3 regions of the Roseixanthobacter finlandensis genome follow, and region 3 is predicted to be linked to each of the others. Evidence: riboswitches for the same ligand, from Rfam matches in the RefSeq annotation. Region 3 holds a riboswitch; each other region holds the start of a gene.

Region 1 (7,379 bases), 570 kb from region 3:
CCTGGCGCACCGGCCGCGCGGGCCGCCCATCGCGGCCTGACGCGCCGCCGGCCCTGCTGGCGTTGAATCTCCTCATTCCGATCTAGCCGAGCCCCCGGAGCGGCAGCGCGCCTTTGCGCGTTGCGCCGCCCTGCGTGCCGTGGCCGGCCCCAACCTGAATTTTTGGAAACGCCATGAAACCGCTAACCAATACCCCGCTTCCCCGAGCGCTGCGCCGAATGACGGCCCTGGCTCGTCCCTCGCTGGCGGCGCTCTGCCTCACGCCGTTCGCGATCGGCGCGGCGATGGCGCAGGCGGCTGAGGATCTGCCGACCATCATGGTTCGGCCCTCGACCCCCGCCGCCGTCGCCAGCGGGCAAGGCTTTGGTCCCTATACGCCAGCCGACACCGCCTTCATTTCCGTCCCCGAAGCCCAGAATGCGACGCTGTGGACCAGCGATTCCGGTTCGCTCATCTCCCGCATTCCGGGCGGCGCGGCCTGGGGCGCGGGCGGCGTGTCCAGCCTGCCGGCCGTCAACGGCATGGGGGCCGACCGGGTGCAGGTCGCCATCAACAACATGATCTTCAGCCCGGCCTGCCCGAACGAGATGAACCCGCCGCTGTCCTATGTGAACCCGGCGATGATCTCCTCGGTGAAGGTCTATACCGGCACCGCGCCGGTGAGCGTCGGCGGCGATTACACGGGCGCGAAGGCGGACGTCACGCTCGCCCCGCCGAAATTCACGCCCGGCCAGGCGCTCAATGTGTCCGGCAGCCTGTCCGGCTTCTACCGCAGCAACGGCAATTCCTACGGCACCGACTTCAACGGCACCGTTTCAAACCAAGATACCAGCGTGACCTATACCGGCGGCTGGGCGCGGGCGAGCGATTATACGTCCGGCAACGGCACGGTCATCAAGTCGACCATGTATGAGACCCAGAACCACGCCTTGACCATCGCCAAGCAGGTCAATCAAAGCCTGTTCACCTTCCAGATCGGTGGGCAGTTCATCCCGTACCAAGGCTATGTGAACCAATATATGGACATGGTCGACAATAAGAGCATCTATGCCAACGGCAATTACGAAGGCCTGTTCGACTGGGGCAAGCTCGAAGCCTCGATCTTCGCCAACCGCGTCCGCCACACCATGGGCTTCATCCAGCCGGACAAGACCGGCGACATGCCCATGGACACCCGCAGCACCGACCTCGGCTATCGGGTGAAGGGCACCATCGGCGCGTCGCCGATCGATATCGTGCGCGCCGGCAACGAGCTTTATTACAACAATCTCGACGATTGGTGGCCGCCGGTGGCAGATTCCATGATGATGGGGCCGAACACGTTCGAGAACATCAATAACGGCCAGCGCCTGCGCTTCGGCTATTTCGGCGAATGGGAACGCCATCTCGACGCGCAATGGACCACCATCATCGGCCTGCGCAACGATATCGTCTGGATGAACACCGGCGACGTGCAGGGCTACAATGAAATGATGTACGGCGCCAACGCTGCCGCCTTCAATTCCCAGAGCCACGCGCGCACCGACTTCAACATCGATGGCTCCGCCATCCTGCGCTATGAGGCCAACGCCTTCAGCCTTTATGAGCTCGGCCTGTCCCGCAAGACCCGCTCGCCGAACCTGTACGAGCGCTATGCCTGGTCCACCAACGGCATGGCCATGCAGATGATCGGCTGGTTCGGCGACGGCAACGGCTATGTGGGCAATCTCGATCTGGTGCCGGAAAAGGCCCACACCTTAAGCTTCACGGCGGATTGGCACGATCCGGCGCAGAAGGTCTGGCAGGTGCGGGTTTCGCCTTATTACAGCTATGTGCAGGACTATATCGACGTGCAGCGCTGCGCCCTGCCGGGATGCCTCGCCAATTTGCCGAACAATCTCACCGTCGACAACACGTTCGTCTATCTGCAATTCGCCAATTACGACGCCTGGCTCTACGGCGTGAACATCGATGGCAAGCTGGCGCTGTGGGACGATCGCAGCTACGGCCAGGGCGCCTTTCGCGGCGGCCTGAACTTCGTGCGCGGACAGCGCACCGACGGGGTCAATCTCTACCATATCATGCCGGTCAACGCGACGCTGGCGCTGGACCATACCCTCGGCAATTGGAGTTCGAGCGTCGAAGTCCAGCTCGTGGGCGCGAAAACCAATGTCAGCCAGGTGCACAACGAGCTGGAGACCTCGGCCTATGCCCTGCTCAACTTCCGCACCAGCTATACGGCGGGCCAGCTCAAGGTCGATTTCGGCATCGATAACATCCTCGATACGCAGTACGACCTGCCGCTCGGCGGCGCGAACCTGGTCAATTACCAAGTCTCCAGCATGATGGGCACTTCGACCGCCTGGGGCTATCCGGTCGCCGGCTATGGCCGCTCCATCAATACGCGGGTGACCGTGTCTTTCTGAGTCTTCGCCAACTTAAGCGGCGCGTCCCTGCGAGGACGTGCCGCACGACTTTGGTCTACGGTTGTCGGCGTGCCAATGTCATACTGTGGTCCGACGAACCTTCGAGACATCTTGATCTTGGCCAAGCCGCGCACATCCTGGAGAGCCTGGGCCGCCATCGCGGCGGCCTATCTGCTCGTCCTCCAGATGCTGGCCGTGGGGCTTGCCGCGGGCGCCCAGGCGGCCCAAGTGGCAGCCCAGGTGTCGGCAGCCCAGGGTCCGGATGCGTTCGCCATCCTCTGTTCCAGTGCCCCGGCCGAGGACGCGTCCCAGACCGGGGACGGGACCCCTTCCCATCATGACGGGCTGGACTGCTGCGTCATGGGCTGTCCCATGTTCGGGCCGGCCGCCGCACCGCCGCCGGCGGCGGAGGGGTTTGTCGTGCCGGTCCGCCATGCGGCATCGATCCTCATGCGCGGCGCGGACGTTTCCGCCGCGCCGGGCCAGCGTCGGTCCCCCAGCCGCGCCAGGGCTCCACCCACGATCGCCTGACGCCTGCCTTCGCGCAGGAAATGTCCGCCGATCGTGACATCCGGTCCTCCCCTGGAGGAGGCCGTATCGTGGAGCTAAATCATGTTGAATTCCCTCCGTTTTCCCGGCGCGTTCTCGCGCATCTGCCGCCGCATGTATCTCGAAGAGGCCCTGGCGGCCCTGGCCTTCGCCATGTTCCTGCTCACCCTCTCCGCGCAGGCCCTGATGGCGCACGAGTTCAAGGCCGGCGCGATCGAGATCGATCACCCCTGGACCCGCGCGACGCCCGCCGGCGCCAGCGTCGGTGCCGGCTATCTGGTGCTGAAGAACGGCGGCACGACGCCCGACCGCCTCGTCTCGGCCACCGCCGAGGTCGCGCAGAAGGTGGAAATTCACGAGATGTCCATGAAGGACGGGGTGATGACCATGCGTCCGGTGGCGGGCGGCATCGCCGTTCCCGCGCAGGGCTCCGTGGCGCTGAAGCCGGGCTCCTATCACCTCATGCTCATGGGGTTGAAGCAGCCCCTGAAGCAGGGCGCCATGGTCAATGGCACGCTGACCTTCGAGAAGGCCGGCACGGTGTCGGTTCAGTTCAAGGTGGAATCCATCGCCGCCCAAGGCAGCGACGATGGCGGGCACGACCATATGAAGATGCCGTCCGGCAAGTGAGCCGCCGGTCGTGAAAAGCGCCAAGCTCTCCGGCGGCACGCGGCGTTGTCGCGTTCGCGGTTCGCGTTGGTGGCCTCGGCCGTGCGCTCGGGGCGGCGCGGCGCTTTTCGCCTGCCCTTCGCCCGAATATCGGCACAGGAGCCGCCTTCCATGGGCATCATCAAGCTGAGACCCGTGCCGTCTCCCGAAATGCAGGTGCGCACCGTCGCGATGGTGGACGGGGGCTTGGACAGCGCCGATCTGTTTCGCACGGTGCGCACGGTGCGCATCGTTCATGGCGATCAGGTCTATACCCTCACCCTGACCTCCAAGAACAAGCTGATCCTCACCAAATAATCGCTCGCGTGCGCGCCGCGCCCAACCGCACGGCGGGTCCTGCGGCGGGTCGCGACAGAACAGCGATCCTTATGAATTGCCCTAACGTAAGTCCATGAGGCGCAATCACTGCAGGACGATCCCACCGGGCAAGGCTGCGGGCCTTGAATGCCAGCCGGTACCCCCCTGCATCGCCTCCGCACGACAAAGAATCGTCATATCCGTGCGCCCGGCCGCGCCTCCACCTTGACATGAAGCGGAGGTTGGCCGCTCCTGAACGCGCGAATGGTTCTTCCGGCATGACGCACATGCCGGAGGTGAAATGGGAACGGGGGAGGGGCCGATGACGCCCTGAGCCCCGACCGCCCCCGCGACTGTGAGCGGCGAGCGGCCTTCCACGATGTCACTGAAGCGATCCCCTCAAGGTGAGCTTCGGGAAGACGGAAGGCATGCAGCGACCCGCGAGTCAGGAGACCGGCCAGGCGCACGGATCTAACGCAGGCCGTCGGGTGAGACGGCGGAGGAGCAGTCATGCATATCGAACCCGGTCTCGTGGATAGTGGGAAAATCTGGCTCAGCTACGTCACCGCAGCCGGTGCCGGCGGCTATGCCGTGAAGCTGGCCTATGAGGCTGTCCGCGAGCGCGGCATCCTCTCCTTTCTGTCGCGCAGCGTGATCGCGAGCGCCCTCGTGTTCTCTTTCTTCGAGGTGCTGCCGCATTATCCCGTCGGGGTCTCGGAGGTTCACCTGATCCTCGGCTCGACCCTGTTCCTGATCTTCGGCATGGCGCCGGCCGCCATCGGCCTTGCCGCCGGCCTGCTGGTGCAGGGCATCTTCTTCGCACCGTTCGACCTGCCGCAATTCGGCATGAACGTCACGACGCTGCTGGTGCCGCTGTTCGCCCTGCAGGTCGTGGCCCAGAAAATCATCGCGCCCAACACGCCTTATGTGGAATTGCGCTACCGCCAGGCGCTCGCGCTCTCCACCACCTATCAGGCGGGCATCGTCGGCTGGGTGGCCTTCTGGGCGCTGTATGGCCAGGGCTTCGCGGCGGATAATGTCGCGGCGATTTCCACCTTCGGCGGCGCCTACATGCTGGTCATCATCATCGAGCCTTTGGCCGACCTTGCGGTGCTCGGCGCCGCCAAGGCGCTGAGCCGCCTGCGCGGCTCCATGCTGCTGGAGCGCCGTCTTTACGAAGCCGTCTGAGGCGCATCTCTCGATGTCCGTGGGCGGCTTCGCCCACGGACATGTTGCCGCAGCGGTACTTCCCGGGAGAACGCGCGGGCCGCGTGCCCTATAACCGGGGCATGATGTCGCCCCCATGTGCCTCATGAGCCGTTCCGCGCCGGCCTGGAAGCTGCCTTTCGCGCTTCTTGCCGCCTATCTGCTCGTCTTGCAGATGGTGCTGGCGGGGTTCGCGCTGGGCGCGATGGCGGCGCCCGATTCGGCCGATCATCAAGGCATTTTCTGCTCCGCCTCGGGTGCGCCCGACGGCGCTCCTGACGAGGCCCCCGATCCGTCGCAGGCGGGTCATTTCGACTGCTGCACCCGCAGCTGCCCCATGCTGGGCGGCCTGCTCATCACGCCGCCGCCCGCCGCTGAGGTGTCGGCGGTCGGCTTCGTGGTTGCGCCCGGACCGGTGCCGCCCCCCGATCCCGGCGCAAGGTCGAGCTACCCCCGCAATCAACGAACGGCCAGAGGGCCGCCCGGCGCGGACTAATCGTCCGCCCGCGGATCCCGTGCGCGCCGCTTCCCCCGCGTCTTCCTGCGAAGGCGCCGAGGAGCTGCGCGTCTTTCGATCCGTGATGCGCTGATCGCCCTCCGCGCAACCCAATTCGTTGAAGTGCAACCATGATTCAGCCCCCCGCACCGCGCGGCGGAAAGCGGCTTTGCGCCGCTCTCCTGCTCGCGACCACGCCAGCGCTCGCCCAGAACGCCCTCGCCCAGAACGCCGTCGAGCTTCCCGAAATCACGGTGCAGGACGGCGGAGCCGGCTCCCTGCTCCTGCCGCAGATCCAGAAGCTTAAGATCCCGAACGAGACCGGCAGCCTGGTCGGGCTCACCCCGTTCGAGACCCCCGCGGCGATCGACATCGTGACCCAGCAGGAGATGCAGGAACGCGGCCTCAACACCCTCACCGAGGTCTATAATACGGTGCCGGGCGTGATGGCCGGCAATTTGCCGGGAGAGCCGGGCGTCACCTCCATGCGCGGCTTCTCGCGCGGCGCCGTGGGCTATTCCGTGGACGGGATGCAGGTGCCCGATCCGCTGCTGGTCTCGCGCAATTACGACAGCTTCAGCTTCGACCGGGTGGAGATCCTCAAGGGCCCCGCCTCGGTGGTTTCCGGCAATGGCGCGCTCGCCGGCTCCATCAATCTCGTGACCAAGCAGCCGTCCTTCGAGCGCAATTTCGGCCAGGCCATCGGCAGCATCGGCAGTTTCGACACCTACCGGGTCGGCGCCGATTACAATGTGGTGGTCAACCCGAACCTGGCGCTGCGCGCGAGCGGGATCTATTCGCAGTCGAACGGCTATATCGACGACACGGGCTCGACCCAGGGCGCCTTCACCCTCGGCGCCACGGTGAAGCTCACGGACCGCCTCACCAACACAACCTCGGTGGATTATTTCCACGATGATTACGAGACCCCCTATCAGGGGGCGCCGCTGATCGCGCGGTCGGCCGCGCTTTCCCCGTCCAATATCGTCTCGGCGCCCGGCGGTCTCGTCATTGACGAGGCGCTGCGCAACAAGAATTACAATGTCTATAATGGCGAAATGAGTTCCACCGCCTGGTGGGTGCGCAACCGCACCGATTATGAATTGAACGACGACTGGACCATCCGCAACGATTTCAATTATTATACCGCGAGCCGGGTGTGGGCGAACTCAGAGGACTTCACCTATAATGCCGCGACCGGCCTCCTGAACCGCAGCACCACGTATATCTCGCACGATCAGAACGTGTGGTCCGACCGCGTCGCCGCCCTGTATGACGGCCAGCTCTGGGGCATGCGGCACCGGTTCGCGGCGGGGGTCGAATATATCGACACCACCTTCTATTCCCAGCGCCGCTTCGGGAACACCACGCCGGTCAGCCCCTATTTCCCGGCGCGCGGCTATTTCCCGGCGGATACGGCGGCGAATTTCCCGACCCGCCAGGATTATGACAGCCAGGTCGGCACCGCGGCCGTCTTCACCGAGGATGCGGTGAACATCACCGACAAATGGCTGGTGGTGGGCGGCATCCGCTATGAGAACATCCAGCTGGATCGCCAGATCTTCAATCTGAACACAAACGGGCTCTCAACCTTCGACAATACGTACGACAGCGTGTCCTGGCGTGTCGGCACGGTCTATAATATCCTGCCCGAGACGGCGCTCTATGCGCAGTATAATCAGGCGACGGTGCCGATCTCCAGCCTGCTGCTGAGCAATCTCGCCAATTCCCAATTCGAATTGTCCTATGGAAACTCG
Region 2 (7,379 bases), 1.4 Mb from region 3:
TTCCTGCTGAAGGCGGCGATCAAGCTTGATCTCTCCGAGCGCTTCGGCGCCCGCCATCTTGCCGCCCACCCGGAGGGGCGGGGCCTCAACTGGCGCCGCTTCACCGAAGCGCTCGACGCCATCGCGCTGACTCCCGAGGAGGACCGCCGCGCGGAAGCGGCCACCATAAGCGCATTCTCTCATGTGCTGGATCTGGTGGGCGAAGAGCTTACCTGATCGGGTCCAGGCGCGGGCGCCGTCCGGGAGCACGACCCGCGCGCGGGTGGGGTTCGCACGCGGGGCGGTGCCGGTCAGCTGCGCGGGGCCTCTTGCGGAACGGGCGGTGTGGCAGCGCAGCGCCGCCAGGGCAGGACGAACAGCTCGCCGTCGCGCACGCCGGTTTCCACCGTGACGTTATAGGCCTTTGCCACCCGTTCAGGCGTGAGCACCTCGGCGGGCGGCCCGGCCGCCAAGAGCGTGCCGTCGGTCATCAGCGCCAGGCGGTCGCAGAAGCGCGCGGCGAGGGTCAGGTCGTGCAGCACCACGACCACATTGGTGCCGGCCCGGGCAAGGCCGCGCAGCAGCTCCATCGCCTGGAGTTGGTGATAGGGGTCGAGCGCGGCGACCGGCTCGTCGGCCAGCAACACCGGCGCTTCCACCGCCAGCGCGCGCGCAAGCAGCACGCGGGCGCGCTCGCCGCCGGAGAGAGCGCCCGCCGTCCGGTCCCGCAGATGCATCACGTCCGCCGCCGCCATGGCGCGGAGCACGGCGGCATCCACCTGCGCCGCGCCATGCGGCAGGCGGCCGAGCGCCACCACCTGGTCGACCCGCACCGGCCAGTGGATCCGCCCCCCTTGCGCGAGATAAGCGAGGGTGCGGCCGCCGGCGCGTCGGCCGATCTCGGCCAGGGTGCGGCCGCCATAGGTCACGCGGCCGCACGCGAGCGGTTCGAGCCCGCACAGCGCGCGCAGCAGCGAGGTTTTCCCAGCGCCGTTGGGGCCGATGAGTCCCAGCAGCTCGCCCGGCTGCGCCTTCAGGGAGAAATCGCGCACCACGCGGGCCTTGCCGCGCGCGACGCTGACCTGGAGCACGTCGAGGATCATTCGCCCTCCACTTTCAGGCGCCGCAGCATGGCCAGAAAGAAGGGCGCGCCGATGATGGCCGTGACCACGCCGAGCTTCAGCTCAGGCCGGGTCGGGATAAGCCGCACGGCGATGTCGGCGCCAAGGGTCAGCGCCGCGCCGGCAAGCCCGCTCAGCAGAAGCAGGCGGCCCGGCCGGTTCCCCGCCAGCGGCCGCATCAGATGGGGCACCACCAGCCCGACGAAGCCGATCGCGCCAGCCACCGCGACGCTCGCGCCCACCGCCGCCGCGGCGCCCCCCACCACCAGCAGCCGCGTGCGCGACAGGGAGAAGCCGAGGCTGGTCGCCGTGTCCTCGCCCAGTGTCAGCGCATCCAAAGCGGGGCCGGTGGCGAGCACGAGGCCCCATCCCACCATCATGAAGGGCAGTGCCAGCGCCACATGCACAAGGCTGCGGTCGGACAAGGAGCCCATGAGCCAGAACACCACTTCCAGCGCCGCATAGGGGCTGGGCGCGAGATTGAGGGCGAGCGCGGTGAGGGCCCCGGTCAGGCTGTTGAGCGCGACGCCGGCGAGGATCAGGGTCGCCGTGGCCACCCCCCGGCGCGCCAGCATCAGCAGGAAGGCGGTGGCGATGCCCGCGCCGATGAGGCCGCCGAGCGGAAGCGCGAGGGCGAAGCTGGCCGACAGGCCGAAATAAAACGCCACCACCGCGCCGAGCGCCGCCGCGCCCGATACGCCGACCACGCCGGGGTCGGCCAAGGGATTGCGCATGAGCCCCTGGAGCGCGGCGCCGGTGATGCCGAGGCTGAAGCCCACCGTGGCGCCGAGGATGGCGCGCGGCAGCCGCAGTTCCGACAGCACGAGCGCCGGCAGGCTTGCACGTCCGGCGATCAGGTCGGCGAGGGCGGCGGAGATATCGAGGGTCGAATAGCCGATCGCCGCCGAGGCCGCGAACAGCGCCAGGACCAGGACGGCGAGGGCGGCCACAAGCGCGGCGTGGCCGGGATGCGCGCGCGCCGTCATCGCGCCATGCCGATGCGCGTGCCCGCCAGGCGATTGGCCGCGAGGCGCTGCGCCGCTTGCGCGAGTTCGGGACCCGCGCAGGTCCAAAGTCGGATGGGCAGGGACAGCGTGCGCCCCTGCGCCGCGAACGGCGCGAGGGCGGGATGGTGCAGGAGGTCGTCGGCCAGCGAGGGCGGGGCATCCGCGCCGCCGTTGATCACCAGCAGGTCCGGCTGAGCCTCGACGATCTCCTCCAGATTGAGCTGGCCGAGGCGGTCGGTGGAGAGCCGCGCGGCGAGATTCTCGTAGCCGGCGCGCCCGAGGATTTCGTCGACGATGGAGCCGCGCCCGGCGGTGAAGCCGTTCGGCCGCAGCACGATCGCGGAGGCGCGATGCGCGGGCACCGGCGGCAGGCTGGCGAAATCCTTTTGCATGGCGGCGATCATCGCTTCCCCCCGCGCCGGTTCGCCGATGTGGTCCGCGACGGTTCGGATCTGGGCATAGGCCTCTTCCAGGCTGGCCGGCACGCCCAGTTCCAGGATCGGGACGCCGAGATGCTTCAGCATGGCGGTGGTGGTGCGGGTGGTGAAGGCGCCGACGATGACGAGATCGGGCGCGAGCGGCACGATTTCCTCGGCGAGGCCCCGGTTCACCGGGACCCGTTTTGCGAGATCGGCGACATTGGAGCTGCGCGGGTCGCGCGCCAGATAGGTCACCGAGGCGACCTTGTCCGGATCGGCGAGGCGCAGCACCAGTTCATCGGCGCACAGATTGAGCGACGCGATCCGCGCGGGCTTCTGCTCCCCCGCGAAGGCGGGCGCGCAGAGCAGCAGAAAAGCGAGCAGGCCCGCAGCGCGTTTCATTCCGTCCGCCTCAATAGGTGAATTTGAGGCCGCCATAGGCCCCGAAACCGGGGGCAAGGAAGCCGTTCGGGTTCTGGTAGGTCTGGTCGAACAGATTGTCGATGCGCCCGAACAGGGTGGCCTGCTTTGTCAGGGCGTAATTCGCCGCCACGTTCACCACGGTGTAGCCCGGCTGGTCGATATAATCGCTGGTGAGGCGCACGATATCCCACCAGGCGGAAGCATAGATCAGCGTGGCGGAGAGATTGAGCTCGTCCGTGGGGTTCCAGTCCGCGGTGACGCTGACCTTGTTGTTCGGCCGCCGCAACGGGGTGCAGGAGGTGTCGGTCAGCGGCGCGCAGGCGGCGCCGAACGAGGTGTCGGGCGGCATGTAGCCCACGGCCTCGGTATAGGTGTAGTCCACCCGCAGCTTCAGCCGGTCAGTCACCGCGAAGGCGACGAAGGTTTCCGCGCCCTGGGTCGTGGCGCTGGAGATGTTGACGTTCTGGTAGGTCACCGGGTCGTAGCTGATGAGATTGGTGATGTCGTTGTGGAAATAGGTGGCGCCGAACGTCACCCGCCCGCCGAACACCTCCTGCTCGAAGCCGATGTCATAGCCCGTGCTCTCCTCCGGCTTCAGCTCCGCATTGCCGTAATTGGGGGCATAGAGCTGGTACAGCGAGGGCGCCTTGAAGCCGGTGCCGTAGCTGCCTTTCAGCGTGGTTCCCGTCTCGGGAATGAGGAAGCCGGGCGCAAGGCGATAGGTGGAATGATCGCCGAACGTGTCGTCGCTGTCGAAGCGGATGTTGGCGGCGCCGAAGAAGCGATCCCCCAGCTTGCCCTGGAGTTCCGCATAGGCGCCGGTGTCACCGGTGCTCGCGGAAAGGTCGGTATATTGGGTGGACGAGGTCATCGCTTCGTTGCGCCGCTCCACGCCCACCAGCAGGTTCTGCCCCGGCGCGAAGGCGAGGTTCGAGCGCAGATAATAGGTCTGCCGGTCGCCGTCATACTGGCCGTTCACCGAGGTGTTCGGCCCGGTGGTGGGGTTGGACGAGGTCATGGCGCTGACGCCGAACGTGGTGTTAAGCGCGCCGTCGAGCGCGGTCCACACGCCCTCGCCCTTGGTGAAGAACATGCTGGCGAGGCTGGTGGAGCGCTCGGCGGCGGGAAGGCCCTCGTAGAGCGGGGGCGGATAGACATCCGGCGTATAGGCGAGCCGGCTGTCGATGTAGCGGGCGACGAAATTGACCGCGAACGCATCGCTCATCTGGAAATCGAGGCGGGTCGAATAGGTCCAGTTGTCGTAGGCGTTCGCATTGATCGGATAGCCCGGCGGCACGATGCCGGGCGGAGTCACCGGGATTTCAGTCGAGGAAAAATGGGTGACGTTGAAGGAATAGCCCACCTTCTCCGTCGAGCCGCTCAGCCCCGCCGCCTGGTTGAAGGTGCCGAGCGCGCCGCCTTCCACGAAGCCGAACACCTTCGCCGGGCCCTCGCCTTTCTTGGTGGTGATCGAGATCACGCCGCCGATCGCGTCCGAGCCGTAGAGGCCGCTCTGGGGGCCGCGCAGCACCTCGATGCGGGCAAGATCGGTGGCGAGCAATTGGCCGAAATCGAAGGCGCCGTTGGGGGTCGAGGGATTGCCCGCGTCGATGCCATCCACCAGCACCTTCACATGGTTGGAATTGGTGCCGCGGATGAACACCGAGGTCTGCCCGCCCGGCCCGCCGGTCTGCACCACATTGAGCCCCGGAAGGGACTGAAGCACTTGGGGAACGGTGCGCAATTGCTGGCGCTCGATATCCTCGGCGGTGACGACGCTGACGGAGGAGGCCACCTGGTCCGCCGGCGTCGGCATGCCTGTCGCGCTCACCACCACCTCGGGCAGGTCGATGGATTGCGATGCGCCATCGGCGGGGGGCGCCGACTGGGCGTAGGCGGCGCAGGAGGCGGAGGAGAGAATCAGGGCGGCGAGCATGGGGCGGCGGGCGGCGCGCGCGGCGCGGCGAACGGGAAAAATTACGGCGGACGGCATTTGGGCCTCAGCGGGACGAGTGGTCCGTCACCGCGAACGAGGCCTCCATGCGGCGAGGATGCCGCAGGGAACAACCACCATCAGGACACCCCGCCCAATGTGCACGCGCGTGACCACGGCTGACGGCAGGTCTCCTGGCTCGCGGGTCAGTGCCCAACTCGTCGCCTTCCCAGGCCCAGGGCCCAGTGGCTGATGACGATGGACTCGCCGCTTACAGTTGCGGGGGCAGCCGCGGCTTCGCCAACCCCCGCTGCCAGGTGCCGACTCACCGCGTTCCCTTTTGATCCCCAAGGGGAACCGTCGTCGTAACGGTAGACGCAGGGCGATCGGACCGTCAAGCCGGACGGGGTGCCAAGCGGCGTGATCCATCCTTCGGGTGGTCCTCCTCAGGCCTGCGCGCGCCGGTTCTCGTACAGTTTCAGCGCGACACCGACTGCCTCCAGCAGCGGCGTCGGCGTTGCGCTGGCGCGGGCACGGGCGATGAGATCGCCGATGATCTGGTCGGCCTCCACCGCATGGCCCTGGTTGAGATCGCGATACAAGGACGAGGTCATGGGCGAGCCATCCGCCGTCAGCTGCGCCCGGGTCTCGGTGAGAAACGCCGGGCGCGGGGCGTATCCCGCCGCGTGGGCGATCGCGGCGCACTCGGCCACGATGGCGAGCGCGATAGCCTTGCCGCCCGCCGCTGCCACTTCGCCAATGCTGCCGCGCATCAGGCAGGTGATGGCGCCGAGGCTCGCGAGGAACACCCATTTCTCCCACATGTCGAGCAGGATGGCGTCCGAGAGGCGGGCGTCGAATCCGACGCCTTGCATCACCCCGTCGAGGGCGAGGATGCGCGCCGAGCGCGTGCCGTCGGTTTCGCCATAGGTCAGTTGATGCAGCGGGCTCATCTGCACGATGCGCCCCTCTTCGTCGATGCGGCCCATGATTTTGCAGACGCCGCCAAGCAGCCGCCCGGCCCCGAAGCGGGCGGCCAGCAGATCCATGTGCCGCATGCCGTTGAGCACCGGCAGGATCATGGTGTCGGGGCCGATCGCCGGGGCGACGTCGGCGAGCGCTGCGTCCAGGGCGAACGCCTTCACCGACAGCAGCACGAGATCATAGGGCCCCGCGATCTGATCCGCGGTGACGATGGAGGGGTGAAGCGTCGCATCGCCGGTGGGGCTGACGATCTGGAGGCCGCGTGCGCGCAGGCGCTCGGCGCGCTTGGCACGCACGAGGAAGGTCACGTCGCGCCCCGCCTGGGCAAGGCGTCCGCCGAAATAGCCGCCGGTCGCGCCGGCCCCAACCACGAGAATGCGCATCATGTGCTCCGATGAACCGCCCATAAGGGGCGCGATCAGGGTGAAACCGTCAAGATAACGCCTTTAGCGAAACCAGGAACCCGAGGCGACCGAAACGCCCACCACAGCCCCATAGGACAACAGTCCGCAGGCATAGACCGCGAACAGCCAATGCAGCGAGCCCGTGACCGAAAGCGCGAGCGCGCCGCCGCCCACGGCAATGGCCATGCGCAGCAGGCCGGCGACGAGGGGCCAGCCGAGGCGGCCGGCGCCCTGGGAGGCGAAATAAAGCGTCATGCCGAGCCCGAAGAAGCCGAAGAACGGCCCGACCGTGCGCAGATAGAGGGTGCCCACCGCCAGCATCTCGGGCGTCGCGTCGAACAGGCCCAGCCATGCGGCGGGCCAGATCGCGGCGGCAATGCCCACCGTTTCCGTGAGCACAAAGGCAAAGGCGCCGCCGATCAGTGCGATCCGCAGCGCGCGCCGGTTCTGTCCGGCGCCGATATTGGTGCCCACCAGCGCCACCAGCGGCGCGCCGAGCCCGAAAGCGAGCGGCGGCAGCAGATATTCGAGCCGGGTGCCGGTGGCGAAGCCGGCCACCGCGCCCGGCCCCGCATGGGCGGCGACCAGGCCCATGGTGGCCGCGATGGTCACATTGATCTGGATGGTATTCACCGCCGCGACCGCGCCCACCTTCAGGATGTTCCAGGCATAGGGCAGGTGCAGGCGGGTCCAGGCGAAGCGCGCCACATTGCGCCCGCTCGCCACGTACCAGGCCAGGATCGCGGTGCCCACCGCGTAATAAAGCAGCATGGCGATCGCCCCGCCGGCGATGCCGTAGGAGGGAATCGGGCCGAATCCCAGGATCAGCGCACAGGACAGCGGCGCCAGCAGCACCGCGCCGGCGCAGATCACGATGCCGGGCACCAGCATGTTGCCGGTGCCGCGGATGATGCTCGCCAGCGCATTGAACACCCAAAGCAGCACCATGCCCGCGAACAGGATGCGCGAATAGGTGATCGCGGCGTCCAGCGACGCACCGCTGCCGCCGAGCAAGGCGAACAGGTGCCGGCCGAACAGCAGGACCAGAGCGGAGAAGGTGAGGCCGAAGCCGATATTGATGACCAGCGCATGCAGCACGAGGCTGTCCG
Region 3 (7,379 bases):
GAGGGGGAGGCGGGGCGCGGCCCACCACGTCCGCCAAATCCACCGCCCCCAGCCCCGGCAGATAGAAGCTCGCGGGCGGCACGGGCTTCTGCCCGGCGATGGCGGTGCCGTCCTCGCCCCGCACCACGCGCGCCACCCGCTCCAGCAACGCCGCCATATTGTCCGGCCCGCCTTGGTGGAAATAGCCGAGCCATGCGGCCAGTTCCGCGGCTGGCACGGTGGAGAGGGCGGCGAGGCGCGGGTCGTCCTGGTCCTCGCCCGGCAGCAGCGCGAGGGCGATGCCGCGCGTGCGGGCCAGCTCCGCGAGCCGCTCGGCGCCATAGCGCCACCAGTCGAGCCCGCCCAATTGGCGCACCAAGATCACCTTGGCGTGCCGCGCCGCCTTGTCGATCCACAGATCCACCGACATGGGGTGGCGCAGATCCTTCAGCCGCGCGAGCCGCAGGCTCGGCAGGCGGTCGCGTCTTTGCCGCCACGCTGCGGCGAGCGCCAGCAGGTCGCTGTCGGTGAAGGACAAGGCAAGCACATCGCCGGGAGGCTGGCGCAGGTCGATGGGCTCGGCCAGGTCCTCGATGGTGGCGGATGTGCTCGCGAGCAGATGCATGGAGAAAGCTTATCCCAGCCTCAGGCGGAAAGCGCCGGTTCCTCGGCCAGCAGGGCGCGCTCCACCGCCGCGCGGTCGAAGCCCTTCAGCCCGATCACCACCAGCGCACCGGAGCGCGGCTCGTCCGCCCGCCAGGGCCGATCGAACTGGTGGGAAATCCGCGTGCCCACGCCCTGCACCAGCAGGCGCAAGGGCTTGCCGGCCACATGGGCGAAGCCCTTCACCCGCAGCACGTCCGGCGTTTCGGCGGCCCGCGCCACGCGGGCGGCGAGGGCGGCGGGATCGGCGATGTCGGGCAGGCGCACGATGAAGCTGTCGAAATCGTCGTGGTCGTGGTCCAGCTCGTCGTCATGATGGGTGCGGCGGGCGTCGATTTCATCCTCTGTGCCGACGCCGAGGCCAAGCAGGATCGCCGCATCCACCTTGCCGCCGGCCGAGCGCACCACCTTCACGGCACGCGGCAGGGCCTGCGCGATGCGGGCATCGGCGATGTCCGCGCCGGCCGCATCCAGCAGGTCCGACTTGGAGAGGATGATCAGGTCGGCGCAGGCGATCTGGTCCTCGAACACCTCTTCCACCGGGTCGTCATGGTCGAGAGTGTCGTCGGCCGCGCGCTGGGCGGCAAGCGCCGCCAGATCGTCCGCGACGCGGCCGGCGGCGAGCGCCGGGCCGTCCACCACCGCCACCACGCCGTCCACGGTGACGCGGCTCTTGATCGCCGGCCATTGGAACGCCTGCACCAGGGGCTTGGGCAGGGCAAGGCCGGAAGTCTCGATCAAAATGTGGTCCACGCGCGGGGTGCGGGACAAGATCAGGTCCAGCGCCGGCACGAAATCGTCCGCCACCGTGCAGCACAGGCAGCCATTGGCCAGCTCGACGATATTGTCCTCCGGGCAGCTCTCGATGCCGCAGCCCTTCAAAATCTCGCCGTCGATGCCCACGTCGCCGAATTCGTTGACGATCACCGCGAGGCGCTTGCCCTGGGCATTTTCCAGGATGTGGCGGATCAAAGTGGTCTTCCCCGCGCCGAGGAAGCCGGTGACGATGGTGCAGGGGATGCGGGCGAGAGAGGTCATCGCTGGTCCTCGGAGAAGTTCATGGGAGGGATGCGGGCAATCATGCCGCGCTTGAGGCTGTCGGGGCGTCCGCGCCAGGGCAGGATGCCGTCGGTGGAGGTCGCGAACAGCGCGGCGCCGGTCAAAAGGTCGGCGGCGCTATCGGGGGTGAGATCGCCGAACACGTAGGACCAGCCGCCGGTGCGCACCAAGGCGGCGGAGAGCGCGCGCTTGCAATTGGAGAGGCAGCGCACCTCCTTCACGGCGATGGCGGCGTCGGAGGTCTGCGCAAAGGCATCCTGGGCCTGCCGCGCCAGGGCGGCGCCGGCGGGTGGCGCGTCCGTGTCCGCGCCGGCGAGCTTGCAGGTGGTGCACACGAACAGGGTCACGGCCGGAACGCTGGCGACCCGCAGGGCATCGCGCGCCGGCCCGTCGGCGGGCGCGGGGGTGCGCGGCGTCGTGTCGCCCGCCGCGAAAGGCGCATCGTCGTTGGAAGGTCGCTCCACGCCGCTTTCCATGGGTGCGCGCGGCCCGCAACCGCGCGCCACAGAAAGAATCGCCATGCCAGGGCACCCCGCCCGGCGCGCATTCCTGTCGGTGGCAGGTCTCCTGGCTCGCGGATCGCCGTTCGCGGCCGCCTTCCCGGAGCGGGCGCAAGGCCCGTCTTCCAGTGGCTTTTCGGCCGGAACTCACCGCCTACAGTTGCGGGGGCAGCTGCGGCTATCGCACCGGAACACCCGGGCGCGACCGCATTCCCTTTTCACCCGGCGGAAGCGGCAAGCCGCCCGAACCGGGACCATCGACGCCGACACTTAAGAACCGCTCCGGCGCGAAGTCAATGAAGCGGCGCGTGGTGCCCCGGCCGGGCCGGGGGCAATCGAGACCCAGCACCAGGGGGCGCGGCGGCTTTCTCCCTCCCCCCTTGCTGGGGAGGGCAGGGTGGGGGTGTCTCCCCGCTGTCCGGGCGAAGGTCATGCTGGCGGGCCGGACCCCCCTCCCCACCCTTCCCCCGCAAGGGGGGAGGGCGAGCGCCGAGCATTCGGTTGAACGTCGATTCGCCTCAGGCGCCCGCCGCCGCGGTCTTGGCGGCGATGATCGCCAAAGCGGCGGCCAGCACCTCGTCGATGCCGAGATGGGTGGTGTCCAGCAGCACCGCGTCGGGCGCCATCGCCAGGGGGGCGGTGGCGCGGTGCGAATCGCGGGCGTCGCGCTTGTGGATGTCGGCCAGCACATCCTCGAACGCGATGTCGCACGTGCGCTCCAGCAATTCGCGATGCCGCCGCGTGGCGCGCACGTCCGCCGAGGCGGTCACGAACAGCTTCACCGGCGCATGGGGACAGATCACCGTGCCGATGTCGCGCCCGTCCAGCACCGCGCCGCCGGGCTGCTCGGCGAAGCGCCGCTGCAAATCCAGCAAGGCCCCGCGCACCACCGGGCGGGCGGCGACCACGGACGCCGCTTCGCCGAGCGCGCCGGTGCGCAGCTTTTCCGGGTCGAGCGAACGCAGATCCAGCGTGCGGGCCGCGTCCGCGCTGGCCATCTCGTCGTCGAGCGTGCCGTCGGCGAGGCAGCGCGCGGCCACCGCCCGATAGAGCAGGCCGGTATCGAGATGGGGCAGGCCGAGGGTCGCCGCGATCCTGCGGCCGAGGGTGCCCTTGCCGGACGCGGCCGGCCCGTCGATGGCGATGATCAGGCCGTCGCTCATGCCAGCACCGCGCCGAGGCCGCCCATCATGGGCACGAAGGTGGGGAAGGAGGTGGCGATGAAGCGCATGTCGTCCACGCGCACCCCCTCGCGGGCCGCGAAGCCCATCACCAGGAAGGCCATGGCGATGCGGTGGTCCATATGGGTCGCCACCGGTCCGCCGCCGGTCACGCCATCGGGTCCGAGGCCGGTGACCAGCAGATCGTCGCCGATGATCTCATGGGGCACGCCGCAGGCGGCCAGCCCGTCGGCCACGGCGGCGAGGCGGTCGCTTTCCTTTACCCGCAATTCGTTGAGGCCGCGCATGCGGGTGGTGCCGTGCACGAACGCCGCCGCCACGGCGAGCACCGGATATTCGTCGATCATGGAAGGCGCGCGCTCGGGCGGCACGTCGACGCCGGTCAGCACGGAATGGCGCACGCGCAGATCCGCCACGGCCTCGCCGCCCTCGGTGCGCTCAGACAGCGTCTCGATGGAGGCGCCCATCTCCTTCAGCGTGGTGATGAGGCCGGTGCGCAGCGGGTTCATCATCACGTCCTTCAGGATGATGTCCGAGCCCGGCACGATCAGCGCCGCCACCAGCGGGAAGGCGGCGGAAGACGGATCGGACGGCACCGCCACCGGCGCGCCCTTCAGGTCCGGCCGGCCGGCGAGGGTGATGCGGCGGCCGTGGGCGCCGTGCGGCTCGACCCGCACGTCGGCGCCGAAATGGGTCAGCATGCGCTCGGTATGGTCGCGGGTGGATTCGCGCTCCACCACCACCGTGTCGCCGCTGGCGGCAAGGCCCGCGAGCAGCACGGCGGATTTCACCTGCGCCGAGGGCACCGGGGTTTCATACGTGAAGGCTTTGAGTTCGGTGAGGCCCTTCAGGCGCAGCGGCAGGCGGCCGCCGGGCGCTTCCTCTTCCACCACCACGCCCATGGCGAGGAGCGGATCCAGCACCCGCTTCATGGGCCGGCGGCGCAGGCTGGCGTCGCCGTCGAAGGTGGCGACGATGGGGTTTCCCGCCACCACGCCCATCATCAACCGCGCGCCGGTGCCGGAATTGCCGAAATCGAGCGGCGCCTCGGGGCTCTTCAGATTCCCCGCGCCAACGCCGACCACGCGCCATTCGCCCGCGCCGAGCCGCTCCACCTGCGCGCCCAGCTGGATGCAGGCCTTGGCGGTGTTCAGCACGTCCTCGCCCTCCAGCAGGCCGGTGATGCGGGTTTCCCCGCGCGCCAGGGCGCCGAACATCAGCGCACGGTGCGAAACCGACTTGTCGCCCGGCACGCGCACCGTTCCGGCGAGGGCCGGGGAGGGCCGGCTTGCGCCGGGAACGGCATTTTCCCCATCACCATGGGAAGAAGATTGAGCGACGGCGCTGGACATGACTGCTCCCATTTTCGGCGCGCGGAGCCTCGCAAAGTCCCGCCGGCTGCCGTTCCAGGATGGATTGCATGCCGTCTAACACAAGCGCGTGCACGCTGGCCACGCGACGTATTCGGATTCGGTGCTTGACAGGGGCATGGGGTTTCGCCAATGGAGCACCCTCCTTTTGACAGCCCCCTAGGATCTTTGCCGTGGCGAAGCCAGAACTCGGCACCAAGCGCATCTGTCCTGTTACAGGGCGCAAGTTTTACGATTTGAACAAGGACCCGGTGGTGTCTCCCTTCACCGGCGAATCCTACCCGCGCTCCTATTTCGAGCCGGTGGTCCGCAGCCGCGGCGAAGCGGCCCGTGCCGCCGCCGTGCCGGTGGTCGCCGACGCGGACGAGGAGGTCGCCGACGTCGAGGTCATCAGCCTTGAAGAGGCGGATGAGGAAGCCGTCGGCGCGAAGGTGCCGGTGGACGAGGTGGACGTGGATGTGGACGTCGATGACGACCTCGTCGCGGACGCGGACGACGACACCTTCCTCGAGGAAGACGAGGACGAAGGGGACGACGTCTCCGATTTGATCGGCGAGGGCCTCGAGGACGACGAAGAGGCTTGATACGGTCGGCGGCCTGTGCTTAAAGGCCGCTCTCGCTGGGGGGCGCGATTCCCCCTGGCATCCGTCGCGGGGCATTCCCGACGCGCAACTGGTTTTTTAGTTGACATCCCATGTCATTTAAATGACCGCCTGCGCGCACCTCGCGATCCGGTGGGGCCATAGCTCAGTTGGGAGAGCGCTTCAATGGCATTGAAGAGGTCGTCGGTTCGATTCCGTCTGGCTCCACCATTTCGTTTCCGCCGGCTCTGAAAAGAGATAAGGCTATAAGGATCGCGGGCCGCCTCAAGGCCCGCTCGTGCCCGGGGGCGATTTTTCCCCGGGAAGCGTCGCGGGAGTTCCCGACGCGCCAGCGCTTCGAATTGGGCGGTTTGCCCGCGGCGAGGTGGCAGCGCGAAGCCCGCGGCCCGGTGGGGTCATAGCTCAGTTGGGAGAGCGCTTGAATGGCATTCAAGAGGTCGGCGGTTCGATTCCGCCTGGCTCCACCAAATCTCTTCTCCTGACATCGCGGCGTGCGTGAACGCCCCTGCGACGGCCGGAAACGGGCGCACTGCGCCCGTGCGCCCCTGCGCCTGAAATGCCCGCCCACAGATTTCTCTCGCCGCAGGATCTCGCGCCGCATCCGGCATGTGGCTGGGGCGGACGCTCGGCGCCCGCCGCCGCGCGTCAGCTTTCCGGCCGCCACATGTGGAACACCGCCTCGGGCGTCACCTCCACATAGCCGCTCGGCCCGCCGGCCCGCAGCACCGGATGGGCTTCGGCGGTCTGGTAGATGCCGTCCTTCAGCAGGGCGCGGGCGATATGCACGCCCACCACCTCGCCCAGCACCAGCCAGGATTGGATGTCATCGCCCGCCGCGCTGCGCAGCTGGATCAGCTGGGTCAGCCGGCATTCGAACGAGACCGGGCTCTGCGCCACGCGCGGCACGTCGATATTCCGGCTCGGCGCCGGGGTCAGGCCGGCGAGGGCGAATTCGTCCACGCCGGCCGGCACGGCGGCGCTGGTTTCGTTCATCGCCTCGGCCAGCGGGCGGGTGGTGAGGTTCCAGGCGAACATGCCGGTCGCCGCGATATTGGCGACGCTGTGCTTCCAGCCCACGCTGGAAAAACCGATGATCGGGGGGCGATAATTGAACGCGTTGAAGAAGCTGTAGGGCGCGAGATTGAGCACGCCTTCGGCCGAACGCGATGAAATCCAGCCGATCGGGCGCGGCCCGACGATGGCATTCAGCGGATCGTGCGGCAGGCCGTGGCCCTCGGCGGGCGTATAGAAATAAGAGGCGTCGGCCGTCATGATGATGCTCTGTCCCCAGGTTGCGGGGCCATCCTAATCCCGCGCCGCCGATTCGGCGCAGGCCGTGTGTCGGGTCCCGGCGCGCGGTCCCGGTGTGGGGTTCTTGTGCGGCTCGGCCGACAGGAGCGCGGCATCGCCGCCGTGCCCTTCCCCGACGGCGCCGGCACCCGCCGGTTTGATCATCCGGGCGCGGCTGGACTATGGTCGCGGGCGCGGCAGGGGAGGCAGGAGGTATGAAGATCGGCATCCTGCGCATGCTGCGACGGTTCGGCGCCCGTCCTGCCGGTCTGCCGGGACGAGCGCGGGTCGCAGCCGTGGTCGGCCTGCCACTTGTCCTGGTGGCGCTGGTGGCCTGGTTCGATCGCAATTCCGAACTGAAGGCGGCGCGCCAGAAGGTGATCGCGTCGGCCCATGTGTTGTCCGAACATGCGGGCGCGCGGTTCCTCTCGGTCGACGTCGCCCTGTCCCAGGTGCGGGACGCGCTCGGCACGCGCCCGGTGACGGCGCTGCGCACCGATACCAACATGCATGGATTGCTCGTGCGCCTCGTGCGCCGCATGCCAGAACTGGAACTGGCCTTCGTCATCGACGAGAAGGGCCTCCTCGCCGCCACAAGCCGCACCTATCCGGCGCCCGAGCGCGATCTCAGCCAGCGCGAGTTCTTTCTCGCGGGAAAGGCGGGGCAGGAGGGCCTTCTGTTCTCGGTTCCGTTCCGCGGCGCCGCGAGCCGCTCCGTCTCGTTCGCGGTGAGCC

The links. Region 3 has a riboswitch for cobalamin ahead of V5G24_RS18930 (DUF1636 family protein). Riboswitches for the same ligand answer to the same signal wherever they lie in the genome.
Region 1: another riboswitch for cobalamin. It lies ahead of V5G24_RS21415 (energy-coupling factor ABC transporter permease); the one in region 3 lies ahead of V5G24_RS18930 (DUF1636 family protein).
Region 2: another riboswitch for cobalamin. It lies ahead of V5G24_RS00605 (TonB-dependent receptor plug domain-containing protein); the one in region 3 lies ahead of V5G24_RS18930 (DUF1636 family protein).

What each region holds. Positions count from the first base shown of each region.
Region 1 covers NZ_CM195536.1:4,585,942-4,593,320, reverse strand. The annotation lists gene V5G24_RS21440 (DUF2946 family protein) at 1-40, shown strand, start outside; gene V5G24_RS21435 (TonB-dependent receptor) at 219-2,405, shown strand; gene V5G24_RS21430 (hypothetical protein) at 2,517-2,936, shown strand; gene V5G24_RS21425 (copper chaperone PCu(A)C) at 3,018-3,584, shown strand; gene V5G24_RS21420 (hemin uptake protein HemP) at 3,735-3,920, shown strand; cobalamin riboswitch at 4,169-4,396, shown strand; gene V5G24_RS21415 (energy-coupling factor ABC transporter permease) at 4,431-5,108, shown strand; gene V5G24_RS21410 (DUF2946 family protein) at 5,224-5,622, shown strand; gene V5G24_RS21405 (TonB-dependent receptor) at 5,754-7,379, shown strand, end outside.
Region 2 covers NZ_CM195536.1:96,737-104,115, reverse strand. The annotation lists gene V5G24_RS00625 (biliverdin-producing heme oxygenase) at 1-216, shown strand, start outside; gene V5G24_RS00620 (ABC transporter ATP-binding protein) at 291-1,082, opposite strand; gene V5G24_RS00615 (FecCD family ABC transporter permease) at 1,079-2,086, opposite strand; gene V5G24_RS00610 (ABC transporter substrate-binding protein) at 2,083-2,928, opposite strand; gene V5G24_RS00605 (TonB-dependent receptor plug domain-containing protein) at 2,939-4,942, opposite strand; cobalamin riboswitch at 5,050-5,258, opposite strand; gene panE (2-dehydropantoate 2-reductase) at 5,329-6,249, opposite strand; gene V5G24_RS00595 (MATE family efflux transporter) at 6,313-7,379, opposite strand, start outside.
Region 3 covers NZ_CM195536.1:4,010,953-4,018,331, reverse strand. The annotation lists gene cobN (cobaltochelatase subunit CobN) at 1-604, opposite strand, end outside; gene cobW (cobalamin biosynthesis protein CobW) at 625-1,680, opposite strand; gene V5G24_RS18930 (DUF1636 family protein) at 1,677-2,222, opposite strand; cobalamin riboswitch at 2,242-2,475, opposite strand; gene cmk ((d)CMP kinase) at 2,720-3,352, opposite strand; gene aroA (3-phosphoshikimate 1-carboxyvinyltransferase) at 3,361-4,734, opposite strand; gene V5G24_RS18915 (TIGR02300 family protein) at 4,926-5,336, shown strand; tRNA gene V5G24_RS18910 (tRNA-Ala) at 5,489-5,564, shown strand; tRNA gene V5G24_RS18905 (tRNA-Ala) at 5,746-5,821, shown strand; gene V5G24_RS18900 (flavin reductase family protein) at 6,000-6,626, opposite strand; gene V5G24_RS18895 (PDC sensor domain-containing protein) at 6,860-7,379, shown strand, end outside.